Regions from separate parts of the Paeniglutamicibacter sp. genome, predicted to be linked through region 1. Evidence: riboswitches for the same ligand, from Rfam matches in the RefSeq annotation. Region 1 holds a riboswitch; each other region holds the start of a gene.

Region 1 (6,135 bases):
CCCGACGAGCTTGTTGCGAAGCTGGCCGAAGACGAGGCGGTAGCCGCAGCAGACACCTTGCTGCTCACTGTCCCGAACCAGCTCGGCGTCGACTACAACGCCCACGTCATCGAGTCGATTCTGACGCACGTGGCACCGGGCCTCGGCTGGCGCTGACGCCTCGGGCGCCGCGCCCATGCACTCGGCCCCACCGTCGCCGTCCCGCTGAAGTCAATCGGCGGGACGGCACCGGTTTGGCTCAGTACCGCCCGGCAACGACCTGGGAAAGCTGGACCCAGGCGCGCTCGCGGTTTTCACGCAGCAGCTCCTCCTGCCGCGGCGAGGTGTGCCAGAGACTGGCGACCATGCGGTGCCGCGGGGCCACGTGGGCCGCGGTTCGCACCTTCCGCCTTCGGGCCAGGTGCCGGGCCGCGGCGGTGTTGTCGATGAATGGATGGACTGGAAATGCTTCGGTTGAGGTGCTCATGCGTCCATCCTGAAACCACCGGCGCCGCACGGCCACCATTCGGCTATTTCCGAATCCTTACCCCGGGACGTCCGCGTGCCTAGACTGATTGACATGCAGATCAGCCTGTCGGCCGAGGACCTGACCCGGGTGCGATTCACCATCTCGCCCCTGTGGGAAACGGTCACCAGCGTGCGTGCCCTCCAGCTGGGCACCCGGATGCACCGCCCCTGGATCAGCGATGCCACCACGCGCATTCTCGCCTCCCCCGATCCGCAGAAACAGGACCACCTGCGGCTGCTGACCACGTTGATCCGCCCCACCGGCTACATCGCCGATTCCCTGACCCCCACTCCCCTGCGGCAGGACACCTTCGAGGCGGGGCTCGCCGCGGTGGGCGCCGTCGCGCCGGAACTGTGGATCCGCGACCTCGACTACCTGTTCGCCACCGGATTGGAGGAGACCCGCATGAAGGAGGTGCGCGCGATCCGCGACGACCCCGAGTCAGAGATTCCGCGCATTGTCGCGGCCCTGCACTGGTACTGGGAAACCGCTGTTGAACCCTTCTGGCCGCGGCTGCGTGCGATGCTCCTCGCGGATCTCGACTACCGGCTGGCCCTGCTGGCCGAGCACGGCATCCACCAGGTCTTCAACACCTTGCATCCCAACGTGCGCCTGACGCGCGACGGCATTGAGGTCACCGCCAATTGCGACGGCAGCCACCATGCATCCCCGGGCAACGGGCTGATCCTGGTTCCCAGCGCCTTCGTCTGGCCGCGCACCCTGGTGCTGGACGTGGACCCGTTTGTTCCCACGCTGACCTACGCCCCACGCGGGGTCGGCCGGCTCTGGGAAAACACCCGGGAGGTCAAGGACTCCCCCGTGGCACAACTGCTCGGGCACACCCGGGCGCAGATCCTGGCCCAGCTCGACCTGCCCATGACCACCACCCAATTGGCCTGCGCCCTGGACCTGGCGGCTGGAACCGTCAACGGGCACCTGAAGGTGATGGCGGCGTCCGGGCTCACCGACACCATCCGCGCGGGCCGCGAGGTCTTCTACCGGCGCGCGGACCTGGGCGAGGACCTGCTCGCCCGTGCGTAACCCCCGCCGCAATGCCCCGGCTGTCCCTGCTGCTGGGTATGGTCGGGACATGATCGATTTCAACAACGCCTCCGTGTTCAAGCTCAGCCCCTGCGACCCAAGTGACGTGGCGGGGGAAGTCACGCCCCTCTTTGTCCAGGGCGAGGAGCTGCTCGCCGCCTTCAAGGGCGTGCGCGACTATGTGGTCTTCACCAACAAGCGGCTGATCGCGGTGAACATCCAGGGCCTCACGGGCAAGAAGCGCGACTACACGTCGTTGCCGTATTCCAAGATCCAGGCGTTCTCCGTGGAAACGGCGGGCACCTTCGACCTCGATGCCGAGCTGGATTTGTGGTTCAGCGGCCTGGGCAAGGTTCGCCTCGAATTCAAGGGCAAGGTCGATGTGCGCGCGCTCTCGCAGCTCGTCGCCTCTCACGTCCTATAAGTCAACAAAAGACGGCAAGACCTCGGGGCCGGCCCAAAAAGGGCGGCCCCGAGGTCTTCCTGGCTAAGCTGGCGCCTGACGGCGCCCGGAGTCATCGCGCGGCAGATGTCAATGCGCGGCGGGCTCCTTCAGCTCGGCTTCCTCGACGCCAAGGCCGGCATTGAACGCCGCGGCGGTCATGTGCTCCTGGGCAACCTTGGCCGCGTGCATGGCACGCAGTTCGGCGTGCTTCGGCTTGCTTCGCAGGATCGCGTAGCCGATCCCCAGTGCCACAAACCAGATCGGGGTCAAGAGCAGCGCCGACAGGGTGTCGGCCTGCGTGGTCAGGGCCCAGAGGATGAAGCCGAAGAAGGCCAGGACCACGTAGGGCATGAACGTTCCGCCGGGCATCTTGAACTTGCTCGACGCGTGCAGCTGCGGGCGGCGCTTGCGGTAGACCAGGTAGCTGATCAGGATGATCGACCAGACGAACATGAAGCAAAGAGCCGAAATGGTGGTGACCAAGGTGAAGGCCTCGGCCACGCCGCCCTCGGCGTAGAGCAGTGCCACGCCGGCGAGCAGGAACATACAGGAGAACAGCAGCGCGTTGCGCGGAACCTTGGTCCGGGAGAGCTTCGCGAAGCCCTTGGGGGCGTCGCCTTCCTCAGCCAGTCCGTGGATCATGCGGGACGTCGAGTAGATACCGGAGTTCGCACTGGAAGTTGCCGAGGTGAGCACCACGAAGTTCACGATGCCTGCGGCGCCGACCAGGCCTGCCATGGCGAACATGCCCACGAACGGGGACTCCTCGGCGCTGAACAGGTTCCACGGCTGGACCGCCATGAGGATGACCAGGGCGCCGACGTAGAAGAAGAGGATGCGGATCGGGATGGAGTTGATGGCACGCGGCAGGGTCTTCTCCGGGTCCTTGGTCTCGGCGGCGGTGGTGCCCACCAGCTCGATGCCGACGAACGCAAACACTGCGATCTGGAAGCCGGCGACGAAGCCCATGAAGCCGGTCGGGAACATCCCGCCGTCGTTCCAGAGGTTCGCAAAGGAGGCCGTGGCGCCGTTGTTTTCGAACCCCGTAATGATCATGACAAGGCCGACGACGATCAGCGCGCCGATGGCGACGATCTTGACCAGCGCGAACCAGAACTCGGTCTCGCCGAAGTTCTTCACGCTCGGCAGGTTAAGTGCCACCAGCAACAGGATGCAGGCCACGGCGGGGATCCACAGCGGCAGGTCCTTCCACCAGAACGCCACATAGTGGGAGATCGCCACGACGTCTGCGATGCCGGTGACGACCCAGCAGAACCAGTAGGTCCAGCCGGTGAAGAATGCCGCCCACGGGCCCAGGATGTCCCCGGCGAAGTCGGAGAAGTTCTTGTAGTTGGTGTTGCTCAGCAGCAATTCGCCCATCGCGCGCATTACGAAGAACAGCATGAATCCGATAATCATGTACACGAAGATGACGGACGGTCCGGCAACCGCAATGGTCTTGCCGGAGCCCATGAACAGGCCGGTGCCAATGGCCCCGCCGAGCGCGATCAGTTGGATGTGGCGGTTGGAGAGCCCTCGTTCGAGGTGGGGCGCGGAACTGTTGTTGCTCATGCTATTGCCTTCCAGATGGGTGCTGGTGCTTCGGTGGCGTGCCATGGACGATTCCCTAGAGGTCATCGCCGACGGGGGCGAGGCCCTGAATCGAGCCCTCCGCATTGTTCTCCGAAGCAACCATTCCCATGCCGTTGCGCTTGCAGGAGAGCCCAGCGGCGATGCGCGCGGCAAACTCCGGATCCAGCACAGCTGGATCGCGGAGCAGGCCGGCGGGCGCGCCGAAGGGCGACCGGGCAGTGGCGTGGGTGGTTAGCATCATGGAGGAACTCCCGAATCGCGCGCGGACGACGCCGCGCTGTTCTTGGATCCTCCCCAATCTGTATGAGTACCTGAGAGTTTCCATCCCGGCCCGCGAGGGGTGGGACTTGCTCCTTCGGTGAGCACGCATTGCAACGTGCTGCTTTCCAGATTTGCCTCTTCGTGGCGGTACGGGTGCCTGAGAGTTTCCTGGGGAGGAATTGCTCCTACGGCGCCCGTCCATGGTGTGGACGGGACTCTCCCGCCACGTGTCAACGGCAAGTTGTTTGTGATTGCAGTCATAACTTACGCGGTGCATCCGTGTGGTGCAAATCACAGCAGGCTTTGTGTCGAAGCGTATTAGGAACAGCCCGCTGACATGGGATTTGATGCGCTACGAAGTTGCGTCACATTTGTCATGAGGGGAAGGGGGGTGCGCGTTGGCAGAGGAACAACTGGACCACCCGCCGACGACCGCCGAGAACGACACGACCCTATCCGGATGCCGCACATTCCCCACCGGCTCCCGGTTTCCCTCCGTAAAAAAGACTGGCGATTATTGACCGTGGCGGCGCGCGGGCGTTCCCAGCGTCGGCAGCCTGTGGCCATTGGCGACGTCAAGTGCGGTCGCACATTGCGGGACCCCGCGCCTCCGACGCGCTCCGTGTACAGCCATGGTCCCGATCCTGAACAGACTGCGATCCCGCTGCGTTGCCGAGAACCTGACGCGGACCGGTCAGCTGTTGGAATAAAGGATCTGCAGAGCCGCGTGCAGGCCCTCCCGGCGCCCCAGGGGGCCGGTCCTTGCCTGGCGAAGCGGCTCGGCTTCGTCCAGCGCGTCCCAGAACCCTTCTGTTGGCATTGACGGCGGCGGGACGATGAACCAGCAGTGGGCCAGCGGGTCGGCGGGGCCGGAGATGCCGACGTCGGCCAGATAGGCAGAGATGTCCTTGGTGGCCGTCCCGGAACCCGGCATGTCCGTTGGCCTGACCTCGCGCGGAAGGCGATAGACGACGTTCGGCACTCCGAGCTCCAGAATGCCGGCGACGGCGAGGAATCCGAAGCCGCTGGGTGGCACCTCGACCGCGCCTGGAGGCGGGTCTGCCACGGGGACGGAATCCCAGTTGACGGCATTCATGCTTCCTCCTTGGTCGGCGGACGGGGCGATGGACCCCGGCGCGGCCAGCCTAGCCGACGCACACGGGCCGCGAAAGGGCACGGCCGCAACGTCTCCAGGCGGCCCCGCCCGGACCGGGCCTAATACCAGGCGTCGCGCGGGCTCAGCCGGGCCGCTGCCATGGAGGCGCCCAGGATGATGGTGCGCATGAAGCGCTCCGCAGCCTCGATGAGCAGGCGCTCCCCGTCGTCCACCGCCTCCTGCAGCGTCATCGGGATCGGGACGATCGAGGCGATCGCATCGATGCCGATGTCGTGGACGTCGCGGCAGCCCTTGCCCAGCGTCCCTGCCAGGGCCACCACCGGCACCCCGTGCAGCGCCGCGCGGCGCGCGACCTCGGCGGGGACCTTTCCCTTGGGCGTTTGGAAGTCGATTGCCCCTTCGGCGGTGATCACCAGGTCGGCACCGCGCAGCAGCGAGTCCAGGTCGATGCCTGCCAGCCCGGAATCCAGGATCGCCTCGAAGCGCGGCATCAGCACCGCCCCGAGGGCCGCAAGCCCGGCGCCGAGCCCGCCGGAGGCACCGGTTCCCGGTGCGTTCGCGAAGTCGGTGCCGCGGGCGGAATCCAGGGAATCGCGGCGCAGCACCGCCGCCCAGTGCTCGAAGCCGGCGGACATCGCCTCGACCTGATCGGGGGTGGCGCCCTTCTGCGGGCCGAAGACCCGGGCCACGCCGCGCGGACCGGTGAGAACGTTGTGCTGGTTCAGTGCGAGCGTGATCTCCACCGTCCCCGCAGCGATGGACGGGTGCAGCCCGGAAAGGTCGAGCCGGTCGATGCGCGCCAGGTGGTTGCCGCCGGCCGGGACCTCGCGCCCGGCGGCGTCCAGGATCCGCACGCCGAGTCCCTGCAGCGCGCCCATGCCGCCGTCCGACGTGCCGGAGTCGCCGCAACCGACGAGCACCTTTTCGGCGCCTGCATCGATCGCGGCGGCGATGAGTTCGCCGACCCCGTAGCTGGTGGTCATCCCGGGGTCGCGCTGATCGCGCGGGACCAGGCGCAGCCCGGCCGCCGCGGCCATTTCGACCACCGCGGTGCCTGTCGCATCCCCGCCGAGCATCGCGTAGTGGGAATCGACGGGTTGCCCGACTGGGCCGGTGACCCGGGCCGGGACCAGTCGGCCGCCGGTGGCGCAGGCGAGGGTTTCGGCGGTG
Region 2 (6,135 bases), on a different contig from region 1:
CAGGAAGCCGAACCTGTTGGCAACCGTTGCTGCCTCGTGAACCGGGGCAAGATCCATTTCCAATACGGAAGGCGCAACGACATCTGTCAGCCAGCCCATGCGTTGCACCAGGGACCTTGCCTCGGCCAGCAAACCCTCGCTGCGTGACTGCCATTGGGGTGTCGAGGCAGCGTCAAGGACCGGAACCGGGACGTTGCCCTCCAGCAACTGGGCAAGGCGACGCAGGCCTTCGGGTTCAGGGGCACGCTCCATCAGGGAAGCCACGCAGGCATCTCGTCTGACATGCTCCGCACCCTGCAGGGCAAGATCCAGTGCCTCTGCGGCTTCACGCAAGGGTGCCTGCTGTTCAATGGTGATGGGGCCGCCGAGGAATCCCCATGGATGCTCTTCGCGTGGGCGTGCGACCCCGGCCGTTTCGGCCAGTCCTATCAGTGCCTCACGCACCGTAGAGACCTCGGCCGATCCGGCCTGCGCTGCAAAGGGCTCGGGGATCGGCAGCGCCTCAATGGACGGATCCATGGACAGGGCAATGTTGCGCGCACCGTAGGCGGAATAGCCTGCGGCGTTCTCCTCGTGGAGGTCCCGCGCATAGCCGGCCAGCCTGCGCACGGAGGACGTCAGGTCGTTGGCGGCCAGCTCCATCCCCGCCTCGTCGGCGAAGACCAAGTGGTCAAGCGATGCCTTGATCTGGGCGCGCACCGCATTCGGGGACGATCCCTTGTCGTGGAGGTCGAGGGCGAATTCGCCCAGGCCCACCTCGTTCAGGCGCCGGCTCACCACCTCGAGCGCGGCCCGCTTCTCCGCCACGAAGAGTACCCGCTGCCCCGAGGCCATGGCGTGCGCCAGCAGGTTGGTGATGGTCTGCGACTTGCCGGTGCCAGGCGGGCCCTCGAGCACGAAGGTTTGCCCGGCATGCGCGGCGGCGACCGCCTCAAGCTGGGATGCGTCCGCCGGGACCGGGAGCCTGGCAGCCAATTGGTCGAGGTCAATGGACGGCTCGAGAAGATCGGTGTCCGCCGGGTCGGTGAATTCGCTGGTCGGGGAATCAACCAAGTGCTTGACCAACGGCGCGGACATGAAGGTTTCCCAGTTCTCGTCCAGGTCCCTCCACATCCGGAACTTTGCGAATTGCAGGATCGCCAGGTCGACCGTTCCCTCCACGTGGAAGGGAAGGCCGGCCGCAACCAAGGCAGCGCGCAGCGCACCCAGCGCGGATTCGAGGTCGATGCCAGACCCGTCGCGCACCGGGTCCTCGAAACCCGGGACGCGCAAGTTGAATTGCTCGTGCAGTTTTTCGCTCAGGCAGTAGTTCGGGGCGGAGGCACCGGTCTCATCGATTTCGATGCGGAAATGCTTCCCGCGTCCCGCGGGTCGCAGGTTGACGGGGATGAGGAACAACGGCGAACGCAGCGCCCGCCCGTCCATTGACCAGGTCAACGAACCCAGGGCCAGATAGAGGTTGTTGGCGCCGCTCTCGTCAATGATTCTCTTGGCTTGGCTGGCCATGCGGCGCAGCCGCGAGAGGTAGGGCGCGGAATCGAGCCGGGTGTAGGCCCTGCCACGGGACAGCAGCAGCTCGATGCGGCGCTCGACCGGCAGCAGGGTCCCTGACTTGTAGCGTTGCTTGTCGAGCGCGCCGATCTCATCGGCTGGCAGCAACTCGAGGCTCTTGCCGTTGTTGACCAGGTCCTCGAGTCCTGCCATCACGGAGTCCGGGATCGCCAGCGGGATGCGGGAGCGCTCGGTGAAATTCAGCAGGCGGCTGCGCAGGGACAGATCCAGCAACCCGTTCTTCCATGCGGCGATGCGCGGCGGCGCCGTCTTGCCAGTGGTGGTGGGGGTAGGCTCTCGGCGCTCGGATTTTTCCTTGAAGAAGCGTTCCAGGGTGTCCGACCGGGCAGCCCGGTATTCGACGACGACGGGTTTGCCGAACTCCGAGACGCCACGGGCCGGCAGCGGGTTGATGCCGCTGCGCCGCGCCTGGCGGATGTCGATCGCGTAGGCCAGCGAATCTGAGGCAGTCGGAAATTGGGCGTAGGCCTCCTTGGTCGCGGCGGAGGCCTCGGCAATGGACGCGCGCCTGTCGGTGGTGATCGCGGCGGTCTCCACAATGCGCAGGTGGTCGGCGGCGACCAGGTTCGCCAGTGCGCCGGCGCCCTCGGCATCGAGGCTGCTGCTGGGCAGTGCCCCGTCCGGGGTGCGCCAATAGGCCAGGAACGCATGGTCGTGCACTAGCCAGATCACCGAGTTGATGGCCACGCGCTCAAGCAGCGCGGACAAAAGCAGCGTGGTGTCCAGCGCGCTCCCGAACCGATCGGTGACTATCTCCTGGGCACCGCGGATGTACCGTCCCCCGAGATCCGCCAGGTCCCAATTCGCCGGAGGGTTGCCGAAGCGGATGCCGCGGGCGCACATGACCTCGAAGATGCACTCGACGGATTGGTCCACCCGCTCGGCACCGCCCTGGCGGGCATCGAGGGACTCGGCACCGGTGCGCAGGCGGAACAGGTCGCCGGCCTCGGAGAGGATTGCGGTGAGCAACGGGTGCTGCGGCTGCACGAACGCGGCCAGCAGCTCGGCGTTGGCCCGGGTTCCGGCGCCCGGCCAATGGCTTGCCGGCAGCAGTTCGACCGCACCGGATTCTTCGGCAATCAGTTTTCCGTTTTCGGCCACCCTGACAATGAGCTTGCCGGGCCGCCGCGTATCGATCAGCGCGAAGGCCGCCGGATCCAGCGCCACGTCCAAGTCATGGAGCGTGCTGACGCCCGGCGGGAGTTCCAGGCGGCGATCGGCCACCGCGGAGACCGCCAGGTTTCCGCTCATCAACACCGCGGTCACCAGGATCGGGCGCACCTGATCGCCGTGGTTCTCGAGCACCACGCGTTCGAGGATGCGGGCATGGGTGTGGGCGGTGGCGTAGTTGATGGAAGGACTGTGTGCGATGTCGATCCGGACTTGTCCGCCGTTTCCGGTCGTCACTGAATCCTGACCAGCCAAGGTTTCAGGGTCATCGCCCTGTTCTGCCGCGGCAACAGCCAGGTCGCCCACGCGCAGCGCCACGTGCTCCAGGTCCAGGGACAGGAGGAATTCCGCGCAGGCCTTTAGACCCCGTTGAACGTCCTCGGCGCCGAACCCTGCTCCGTGTTCCCAGGCGCTGCAGAGATCCCGCAGCTGACCGGCCAGCTGCTGTTGCTCGGCCGAAATTTCGATCACGTGCCCCGCTGCGCCCGGAGCAGCCATCATCCTGTCGAGTTGGGCGGACAATTCCATGGGGCTGGACGCATGGGCAGACCCCAAGGCGTGGTCGAGCCGATCGAGCAACCCGGTCCAGCCGGCTGCTTGGTTCTGGCGGACGAGGTGATCGGCGATGAACTTCGCCAAGGCACCCGAGACGATGCCCAGTGCCGCACCGACGTATTCCCGCAGTCTCATCCAGTTGCCCATCCCGTTGTTGAACTCCGGTCAACCCGTTCGAAGCTGCCGCTTCCCTCCTAAGAACCTATCCCACATACGGGACTCCCCGCGGATCGCATGGCCTTGCGGGTGCCACGCAACTGCGCCTATTTGTAGTCGTTCTCGGTCAGCTCGATGACGAAGGCGCGGCGTTCGGAGATCAAGGCATCGCGCATCACGAAGACCTCTGCAATGGCCATGCGCAGGGTCTCTCCGTTGGCCCGGTGCGCTTCGCCGACCAGCTCGGCCATCACCTCGTCGTCCTCCTCGACCAGGCGCACTATTTCCAGGACCGGAGGTCCACTGAAATCGGGGCTTTCAATCGCCTGGTCGTAGGCTTCCTTGCCGCTGAGCCGAAAATGGCCGAAGACCGTCCATTCGATGTCCTCGGTGAGGCACGAGAGGATCTGGGCGTGATCCGATTTGTTGAATCCGTCGATGTATTTCCTGACGGTGTCCTTGTTGGCAGACATGTAAATGGCCTCCGGGAATCGGTGTGTGGCCCTTCAATGGGGCAGCCATGAGGGGCCAGGAGTGGCCGCGATGCCGTTTTTCAAGGTTATCCACCAGCGCAGCCCGAGGGAATGGCTGTCCGTCCGAAACCCAGTCGATCCCTGGGGGTCTTCTCGGTCCGGGAAGCAAGCTCCGCCCCATAGGCTGTCCCGGCCGGATCGGAAATACATATTCACGACCGTTCGGTCGGCGACACAAAAGAGTCGCTGTGACCCACGTCAAGTATTGTGGGGTACGAGCGGACAAGCAGCCGCTGACAACTGAATAGTCTTCCGATCACGCGCGGCTGGAGAGTCCCGGACACCACTCGGGCACCGAAGGGGCAAGCACCCGCAATCTCTCAGGTACCAGGAACAGCCGCGTGAGGAAACTCTGGAGAGCAGCTACCGGGACAGGTGGCTCACCGACGAAGCACGCCAGTGCCATGGGGCACTGGTTTCACTTTCAGGTTCAGGACAGAGCGGGCACGGTGGCAACCGGCATCATCACAGGCCAGCTATCACCGCACTGAACCCTTCGATGAACGGTAGAACTCCCCCATGCATGTACCTGCCATAATGCCCGCCGCTGCGGACAGCAACTCCACGGACATCCTCGCCGTCGCCAACTCTCCGGTCCTCTGGGCCTGCGCCATCGGCGTTTTCCTGGTCATCATTGTTCAGAGCGTCATCTACATGAAGGCCGCCAAGACGGCAGCGCCCCACATCGGGATGACGCAGGCCGAGCTCAAGACCAGCTTCCGCGCCGGCGCCATCTCGGCACTGGGCCCCTCGCTGGCCGTGGTCTTGGTCGCCGTCGCACTGCTGACAATCTTCGGCACCCCTGCGGTGCTGGTGCGCATCGGCCTGATCGGGTCGGTGTCCTACGAAACCGCCGCGGCAGCCATCGCCGCCAAGACCGCCGGCGCCGAACTCGGCGGCCCCACCTACACCCAGGCGGTCTTCGGTCTGGCCTTGGCCGCCATGAGCCTGGGCGGAGCCATGTGGATGATTGCCACCCTCATCCTCACCCCGCTGCTCAAGCGCGGCGACTCGGCACTGCGCAAGGTCAACCCCGCCATCATGATGGTGGTCCCCGGTGCCGCCATGGTTGCCGCATTCATGGTCTTGGGCATTGGCGAACTGCCCAAGTCGTGGCTGCACGTTGTCGCCTTCGTGTCCTCGGCCGCGATCATGACCGTCCTGATGGTCATCGCCAAACGGGTCAACAGGCCATGGATCAAGGAATGGGCACTGGGCATTGCCATCCTGCTTGCCCTTGCCATCACCTACGCCGCCACCCGCCTCTAATCGCAGCCAAGATTCCCAGGAGCACATCATGAGCAAAGCAACAGAGCTGCACGAGGCGCTTGGCGCCTTCGACAAGACCACTTCCCGCTGGGGCAGGATCACCATGATCATTGGTCTCTTCTTCTCCCTGGCGGCCCCCGCCTACCTGGTCTTCTTCGCCGGCCTGGACATCGAGGTCGCCGGAATCATCACGGCCTTCGCCGCGCTGGCAGCGGTCTTCGGCGTCATCTGGATCGTTGAGCCGTTGACCTACTTCCCGATCCTTGGCGCCTCCTCGATGTACCAGGCGTTCATGATCGGCAACATCTCCAACAAGCTGCTGCCGGCAGCGATGATCGCCCAGTCGACCATCGGCGTGAAGCCCGGCACCCGCAAGGGCGAATTGGCCTCGGTCGCCGCCATCTGCGGAGCGGCAACCGTCCACCTGGCATCCCTCTTCATCTTCGTGGGCCTGATGGGCACGTGGCTGGTCAGCGTGATCCCGGTCGACATCATCCAGACCGTCCAGTTCTACATCCTGCCGACCGTCATGGGTGCCGTGGTCGTCCAGGCCATCGTGAGCCAGAAGGCCCCCCGCTCCGCCGTGATCGCGCTCGTGGTCTCGCTGATCGTGGTCTTCGCGATGGTCCCGTACATCCCCAAGATGAACCTGTTCGGCACTGCCGTTGCCGTGATTGCCACGGCGGCCCTCGCCTGGGTGTTCCGCGACCGCAAGACCCTGGGGACCCCGGAGGATGTGCCGGTGGACGCCACCCCCGAGGGTCCGGTGTACTGACCGGGCGGTTCGGTCCACGGATACGAATTTTCACGACATTGACCGGCGGGGGGGCCCCCCGGGGGGCCGCCCCCCCCAAAACAGGGAACACAACCCCCAGCCCAC
Region 3 (6,135 bases), on a different contig from region 1:
CACCCCAAGTCGCGCGCTGAAAGGCTGCGCGAGGATGCCGCCTGGGCTAGGGAACACCTGGTCCCGTGGGTCAAGCGCCGGCTCGCCGGGACCTCTTCGGGCGACGCGCTCAGCCCCCGCTACCCCGGCTACGTGTCGCTGGCGGCGGCTGCCGCGTCGTAGGACCAAGGCGTTGCCCGGACGCGGAAACCCGCGGGCCGCTAGCCAATGGGTGGGGCCGGGTGCTTTGCTGGTGTCCATGGACCATCAGGAGACACAGCACGAGGGCGAACCGCACGACCAGGGCCTGGCCGAAAGGTTGAATTGGCTGCGGGCAGGGGTGCTCGGCGCCAACGACGGGATCGTCTCGGTGGCGGCCGTGGTGGTCGGTGTTGCCGGTGCCACGACCGCCACGGGGCCGGTGGTGGTGGCCGGTGCCGCAGCGGCGATCGGCGGCGCCATTTCCATGGCGCTGGGGGAGTATGTCTCGGTGTCCAGCTCGGCGGACTCGCAAAAGGCGCTCATTGAAAAGGAGCGCCGGGAACTGGTTGAGATGCCCGAGGAGGAACTGGCGGAACTGGCCGGGCTCTACGAGGCCAAGGGATTGAGTCCCGCAACGGCGCAGCAGGTTGCCCTGGAGCTGACCGAACATGATGTGCTCAAGGCGCACCTCGATGCCGAGCTGCAACTCGACGAGGATGAGGTGCTCAATCCGTGGAATGCCGCCATTGCCTCGGCCATCTCCTTCACGGTGGGTGCCGCGTTGCCCTTTGCCACTGCCGTGTTCCTGCCCGTGGGGCTGCGGATCCCGGTGACTTTTGCGGCGGTGTTGTTGGCCCTGGCGGTGACCGGGGCGATGGGCGCGCGGCTGGGCGGTGCCCCGGTGCTGCGCCCGACGCTGCGGGTGCTGATCGGCGGAGCGGCGGCGCTCGCCGTCACCTTCGCCATTGGTTCGTGGCTGGGGGTTTCGGGAATCATCTAGCCAGGTGCAACGGAGCCTGCTGCAAGACGCGAAAGGCGGAACTGCCGGTGGCAGTTCCGCCTTTCAACTATCGGGAGTTATTCAGTGCGGGGCTGTTCAGCCCACGACCTTCAGCGCGGTGCCCCAGTTGAAGTCGGGCAGTGCGGGGTTGACCTGCATGGCCATGACCAGCAGCTGGAAGCCCTCGAGCTCGCGGGCGTGGTGCAGTCCGCCGACTTCCAACGGGCGCATGCCGGCGGCGGTGACGAACGCAGCGACCTCGCCGCGGGCGGAATCATCGCCGGCGACGAAGACATCCAGCGGGGCGCTGTCGGCGGTGCCGGAGGTGAGCGGTCCGGCGAAGGTGGTGTTGAAGGCCTTCACGACGGTGGCGGAGGTCAGTGAGGAGATTTCCTCGGCGGCCGAGCTGCCTGCAGCGGTGGTCAGCGAGTCAAAGGTTGCGAAGTCCACCGGGTTGGTGATGTCGATCAGGATCTTCGAGTCCAGGGCCTGACCCTGGGCGGCGACGTATTCCTTGGCGGCGTCGAAAGGCAGGGCCAACACGACGATGCGTCCGGAAGGGGCCTCGGCGGTGTTGCCGCTGGCGACTCCCGCACCGAATTCGGCAGCGAACGTGGCTGCGGTCTCGGTCGTGCGGGCCAGGACCTGCAGGCTCTTGCCGGCGGCGATCGTGCGGGTGGCCAGTGCACGGCCCATGTTGCCGGTGCCGATGATGGTGATGTCGATGTGCATGGTGTTCTTCTTTCCGAAGAGTCGAGCGAGGAAGTTCTTCATCTGATCCTCAAATCCTGTTGGTTGAAGCTTCAAGTAATACGTTAGCCCCTGTTTGGTTGAAGTGTCAAGTGTTTCTTGGGGATGGGTTGAAATTCTTTCCGAATGCGGCCGTCTGCGAGGGGATCGCGGGTCGAATATGCGGTTCCCGGCCCGGCGAGAAGAACTGAATGGATGGGCTCGGGGTGCAAGTCCAGCCCTCCGGCATGGCACATGACGCGAAAAAGACGGCTTCGTCTGTCCCGGGCGGGGCCGTGTTGTCTGCCTCACGCATCGCCGGTAGGATGGGGGGCGTGCCTCGTAGGGGGCATAGCCACTGACATGCGGCGGGAGAGTCCCGTTCAACGTAAGTTGGTCGGGCGCCGTAGGAGCAATTCCTCCCCGGGAAACTCTCAGGCCCCCGTACCGCCGCGAAGAGGCAACTCTGGAAAGTAGCAACATCACCGTTCGGTGGTGCTGCTCACCGAAGGTGCAAGCATGCCCCGTCCCTCCAAAGGGTTGGTGCGTCGCGGAAACTCTCAGGTCAAAGCAACAGGGTCGGGGAGGAACTTGCAGCTCGTTCGGTGTGCCCGCACGCCGATGACCCAATGGAGTTCCCCATGACCGTGACCCCGTCCGCTGAGTTCGTCGCCCGCCACATTGGCCCCCAGGGCAGCGACATTGACACCATGCTTGCCCAGCTTGGTTATTCCTCCATCGACGAACTCGTCGACACGGCCGTTCCGGCCGACATCCGCCAGTCCGAACCGCTTGACCTTCCCGCTGCGCGCACCGAGGCCGAGGTTCTGGCCGACCTGCGCGTGCTGGCGAACAAGAACGTGATGAAGACCCAGATGATCGGTCAGGGTTTCTCCGACACCTACACCCCGCCGGTGATCCTGCGCAACGTGCTCGAGGATCCGGCCTGGTACACCGCGTACACGCCGTACCAGCCCGAGATCTCCCAGGGCCGCCTCGAGGCGCTGCTGAACTTCCAGACCATGGTCATGGACCTGACCGCCCTGCCGATCGCCAACGCCTCGATGCTCGACGAGGCCTCCGCCGTCGCCGAGTCCGTGCTGCTGATGCGCCGTGCCAACAAGGCCAAGGCCACCGCCAAGACCGTGCTTGACTCCAACCTCTTCCCGCAGACCATTGCCGTGGTGCAGGGTCGCGCCGAGGCACTGGGCTTCGAGGTCGAAATCGCCGACCTGTCCGCTGGCCTGCCTGAGGGTGATATCTCCGGCATCGTGCTGCAGCAGCCGGGCAACAACGGCGCCGTGGTTGACCACGCCGCCATCATTGCCGCCGCCAAGGAACGCGGCGCAATGATCACCATCGCCGCCGACATCCTGGCCCTGACCATGATCGTGGCCCCGGGTGACCAGGGCGCGGACATCGCAGTTGGCAACACCCAGCGCTTCGGCGTGCCGCTGTTCTTCGGCGGCCCGCACGCAGCCTACCTGGCCGTGCGCAGCGGCCTGGAGCGTTCGCTGCCCGGCCGCCTGGTCGGCGTGTCCAAGGACGACGCCGGAACCCCTGCCTACCGCCTGGCACTGCAGACCCGCGAGCAGCACATCCGCCGCGAGAAGGCCACCTCGAACATCTGCACCGCCCAGGCGCTGCTGGCCATCACCGCCTCGATGTACGCCGTCTACCACGGCCCGGCCGGACTGAAGCGCATCGCCCAGCGTGCCCACAACCACGCCCGCACCCTGGCCACCGCGCTTTCCGGCGCCGGCCTGGCACTGGCCGCCGACTCGTTCTTCGACACCGTCCAGGTGACCGTCGAGAATGCCGCTGCCATCGTCGCCAAGGCCGAGGAAGCCGGCATCAACCTGCGCCTGGTCAACTCGACCACCGTGGGCATCTCCACCGACGAGGCCACGACCTCGGCCCACGTGGCTGCGATCGCCGGCGTCTTCGGCATCGCCGGCGAGTCCTTCACGGCCGAGGGCTTCGAACTGCCCGCCGCCGTGCAGCGCACCAGCGACTACCTGACCCACCCGATCTTCAACACCATCAAGTCCGAGACCCAGATGCTGCGCTACCTGCGCCGCCTCTCGGACCGCGACCTGTCGCTGGACCGCACCATGATCCCGCTGGGCTCATGCACCATGAAGCTGAACTCCACCGCCGAAATGGAATCCATTTCCTGGCCTGAATTCGCCTCCATCCACCCGTACGCCCCGGCCCACCAGACCGAGGGCTGGCGCGAACTGATCACCGACCTCGAAGGCCGCCTGACCACCATCACCGGCTACGCGGGCGTCTCCATCCAGCCCAATGCAGGTTCGCAGGGCGAGTACGCGGGCCTGCTGGCCATCCGCGGATTCCACCTCTCCAACGGCGATGACGCGCGCACCGTCTGCCTGATCCCGGCCTCCGCACACGGCACCAACGCCGCGTCCGCAGTGCTTGCAGGCATGAAGGTCGTCGTGGTCAAGACGGCTGCCGACGGTTCCATCGACGCGGCCGACCTGGACGCGAAGATCGAGGCCAACAAGGACACCCTTGCAGCCATCATGATCACCTACCCCTCCACGCACGGTGTCTACGACGCCGACGTGCGCGAGGTCTGCGAAAAGATCCACGCAGCCGGCGGCCAGGTCTACATCGACGGCGCCAACATGAACGCCCTGGTCGGCCTCGCCCAGCCGGGCAAGTTCGGCGGCGACGTCTCGCACCTGAACCTGCACAAGACCTTCTGCATCCCGCACGGCGGCGGCGGACCGGGCGTGGGCCCGATCGGCGTTGCCGAGCACCTGATCCCGTTCCTGCCGGGCGACGCCTCGGGCAGCTACTCGATGCGCGACGGCATCCCGGTGGTCGCCACCATGTTCGGCTCCGCCGGCGTGCTGCCGATCTCCTGGGCCTACATCGCAATGATGGGCGGCGACGGCCTGACCGACGCCACCAAGACCGCGATCCTTTCGGCGAACTACATCGCTTCGCGCCTCAACGAGTACTTCCCGATCCTGTTCACCGGCAACAAGGGCCTGGTTGCGCACGAGTGCATCCTGGACCTGCGCGAGCTGACCAACAAGACCGGCGTCACCGCCGAGGACGTTGCCAAGCGCCTGATCGACTACGGTTTCCACGCTCCGACCCTGTCCTTCCCGGTCGCCGGCACCCTGATGGTGGAGCCGACCGAGTCCGAGGACCTGGGCGAGATCGTGCGCTTCATCGAAGCCATGATCGCGATCCACGCCGAGATGCAGCAGGTGCTGGCCGGTGACTTCTCCATCGAGGAATCCCCGCTGCGCAACGCCCCGCACACCGTGGCAGCAGTGGTCAACAGCGCCTGGGACCGCAAGTACACCGTCGAGCAGGCAGCCTTCCCGGTACGCGCCCTGCGCATGGACAAGTACTTCCCGGCCGTGGGACGCATCGACGGCGCAGGTGGAGACCGCAACCTGATCTGCTCCTGCCCGGCACCCGAAGCCTTCGAAAACTAATTCCGCCACTCATTTTTGAGCCCCACGAAAGGTAGCTTGATGAGCGACCCGAAGAAAACCTCCCTGCATGCAAAGCATGCGGAACTTGGCGCATCCTTCACCGACTTCGGCGGCTGGGACATGCCGCTGAAGTACGGTTCGGAATTAGCCGAGCACAAGGCGGTGCGCGCCACCGCCGGCCTGTTCGACCTCTCCCACATGGGCGAGGTCTGGGTCGAGGGACCCGACGCCGCAACCTTCCTGAACACCGCGCTGGCCGGCAACATGGCCGTGATGAAGGTCGGCAAGGCCAAGTACTCGGTGATCTGCAACGAAGCCGGCGGAATCATTGATGACCTGATCACCTACCGCCGCGGCGAGGCAAAGTTCCTCGTCGTGCCCAACGCCGGCAACGCCCCGGTGGTTGCCGCGGCACTGGCCGAACGCGCCGCGGGCTTCGACGTCACCGTCACCGATGCCTCCGCGCAGACCTCGCTGATCGCAGTGCAGGGCCCGAACGCGGTTGCCATCCTGCACGAATTGGTCGAGGAATCCGCCAAGGCACTGGTGTCGGACATGAATTACTACGCCGCCGACGAGACGACTGTCGCGGGCATCGACGTGCTGCTGGCCCGCACCGGCTACACCGGCGAGGACGGCTTCGAGCTGTACGTGCCCAACGAGCTGGCCCCGGAACTCTGGGACGCATTGATGGCCGCTGGCACCAACCACGGGCTGATCCCCGCTGGCCTGGCCTGCCGCGACTCGCTGCGCCTGGAAGCCGGCATGCCGCTGTACGGCAACGAGCTTTCCCTTGAGGGAAACCCGTTCGAGGCCAACCTCGGCCCGATCGTGTCCTTCAAGAAGGAAGAGGACTTCGTGGGACGCAAGGCACTGGAGGCCATCAAGGCCGAAGGCGCCAAGCGGGTCCTGGTGGGCCTGAAGGGCCTGGGACGTCGCGCCGGCCGCGGCGGCTACCCGGTGTCC

Evidence for each region. Region 1 has a riboswitch for glycine ahead of ACLQ7E_RS07235 (hypothetical protein). Riboswitches for the same ligand answer to the same signal wherever they lie in the genome.
Region 2: it holds a riboswitch for glycine, as region 1 does, so the genes downstream of both, ACLQ7E_RS04100 (DUF5058 family protein) here and ACLQ7E_RS07235 (hypothetical protein) in region 1, are expected to answer to the same signal.
Region 3: it holds a riboswitch for glycine, as region 1 does, so the genes downstream of both, gcvP (aminomethyl-transferring glycine dehydrogenase) here and ACLQ7E_RS07235 (hypothetical protein) in region 1, are expected to answer to the same signal.

What each region holds. Positions count from the first base shown of each region.
Region 1 covers NZ_JBKKAP010000064.1:47,606-53,740, forward strand. Annotated here, with positions in the region: gene ACLQ7E_RS07210 (LLM class flavin-dependent oxidoreductase) at 1-156, shown strand, start outside; gene ACLQ7E_RS07215 (hypothetical protein) at 239-466, opposite strand; gene ACLQ7E_RS07220 (DUF5937 family protein) at 560-1,549, shown strand; gene ACLQ7E_RS07225 (PH domain-containing protein) at 1,599-1,973, shown strand; gene cycA (D-serine/D-alanine/glycine transporter) at 2,082-3,566, opposite strand; gene ACLQ7E_RS07235 (hypothetical protein) at 3,622-3,828, opposite strand; glycine riboswitch at 3,984-4,081, opposite strand; gene ACLQ7E_RS07240 (hypothetical protein) at 4,543-4,944, opposite strand; gene ACLQ7E_RS07245 (glycerate kinase) at 5,064-6,135, opposite strand, start outside.
Region 2 covers NZ_JBKKAP010000033.1:9,801-15,935, forward strand. Annotated here, with positions in the region: gene ACLQ7E_RS04090 (DUF4011 domain-containing protein) at 1-3,432, opposite strand, end outside; gene ACLQ7E_RS04095 (nuclear transport factor 2 family protein) at 3,561-3,926, opposite strand; glycine riboswitch at 4,243-4,333, shown strand; gene ACLQ7E_RS04100 (DUF5058 family protein) at 4,506-5,255, shown strand; gene ACLQ7E_RS04105 (hypothetical protein) at 5,284-6,030, shown strand.
Region 3 covers NZ_JBKKAP010000123.1:868-7,002, reverse strand. Annotated here, with positions in the region: gene ACLQ7E_RS14620 (SGNH/GDSL hydrolase family protein) at 1-162, shown strand, start outside; gene ACLQ7E_RS14615 (VIT family protein) at 239-961, shown strand; gene ACLQ7E_RS14610 (NADPH-dependent F420 reductase) at 1,058-1,735, opposite strand; glycine riboswitch at 2,050-2,150, shown strand; gene gcvP (aminomethyl-transferring glycine dehydrogenase) at 2,332-5,169, shown strand; gene gcvT (glycine cleavage system aminomethyltransferase GcvT) at 5,209-6,135, shown strand, end outside.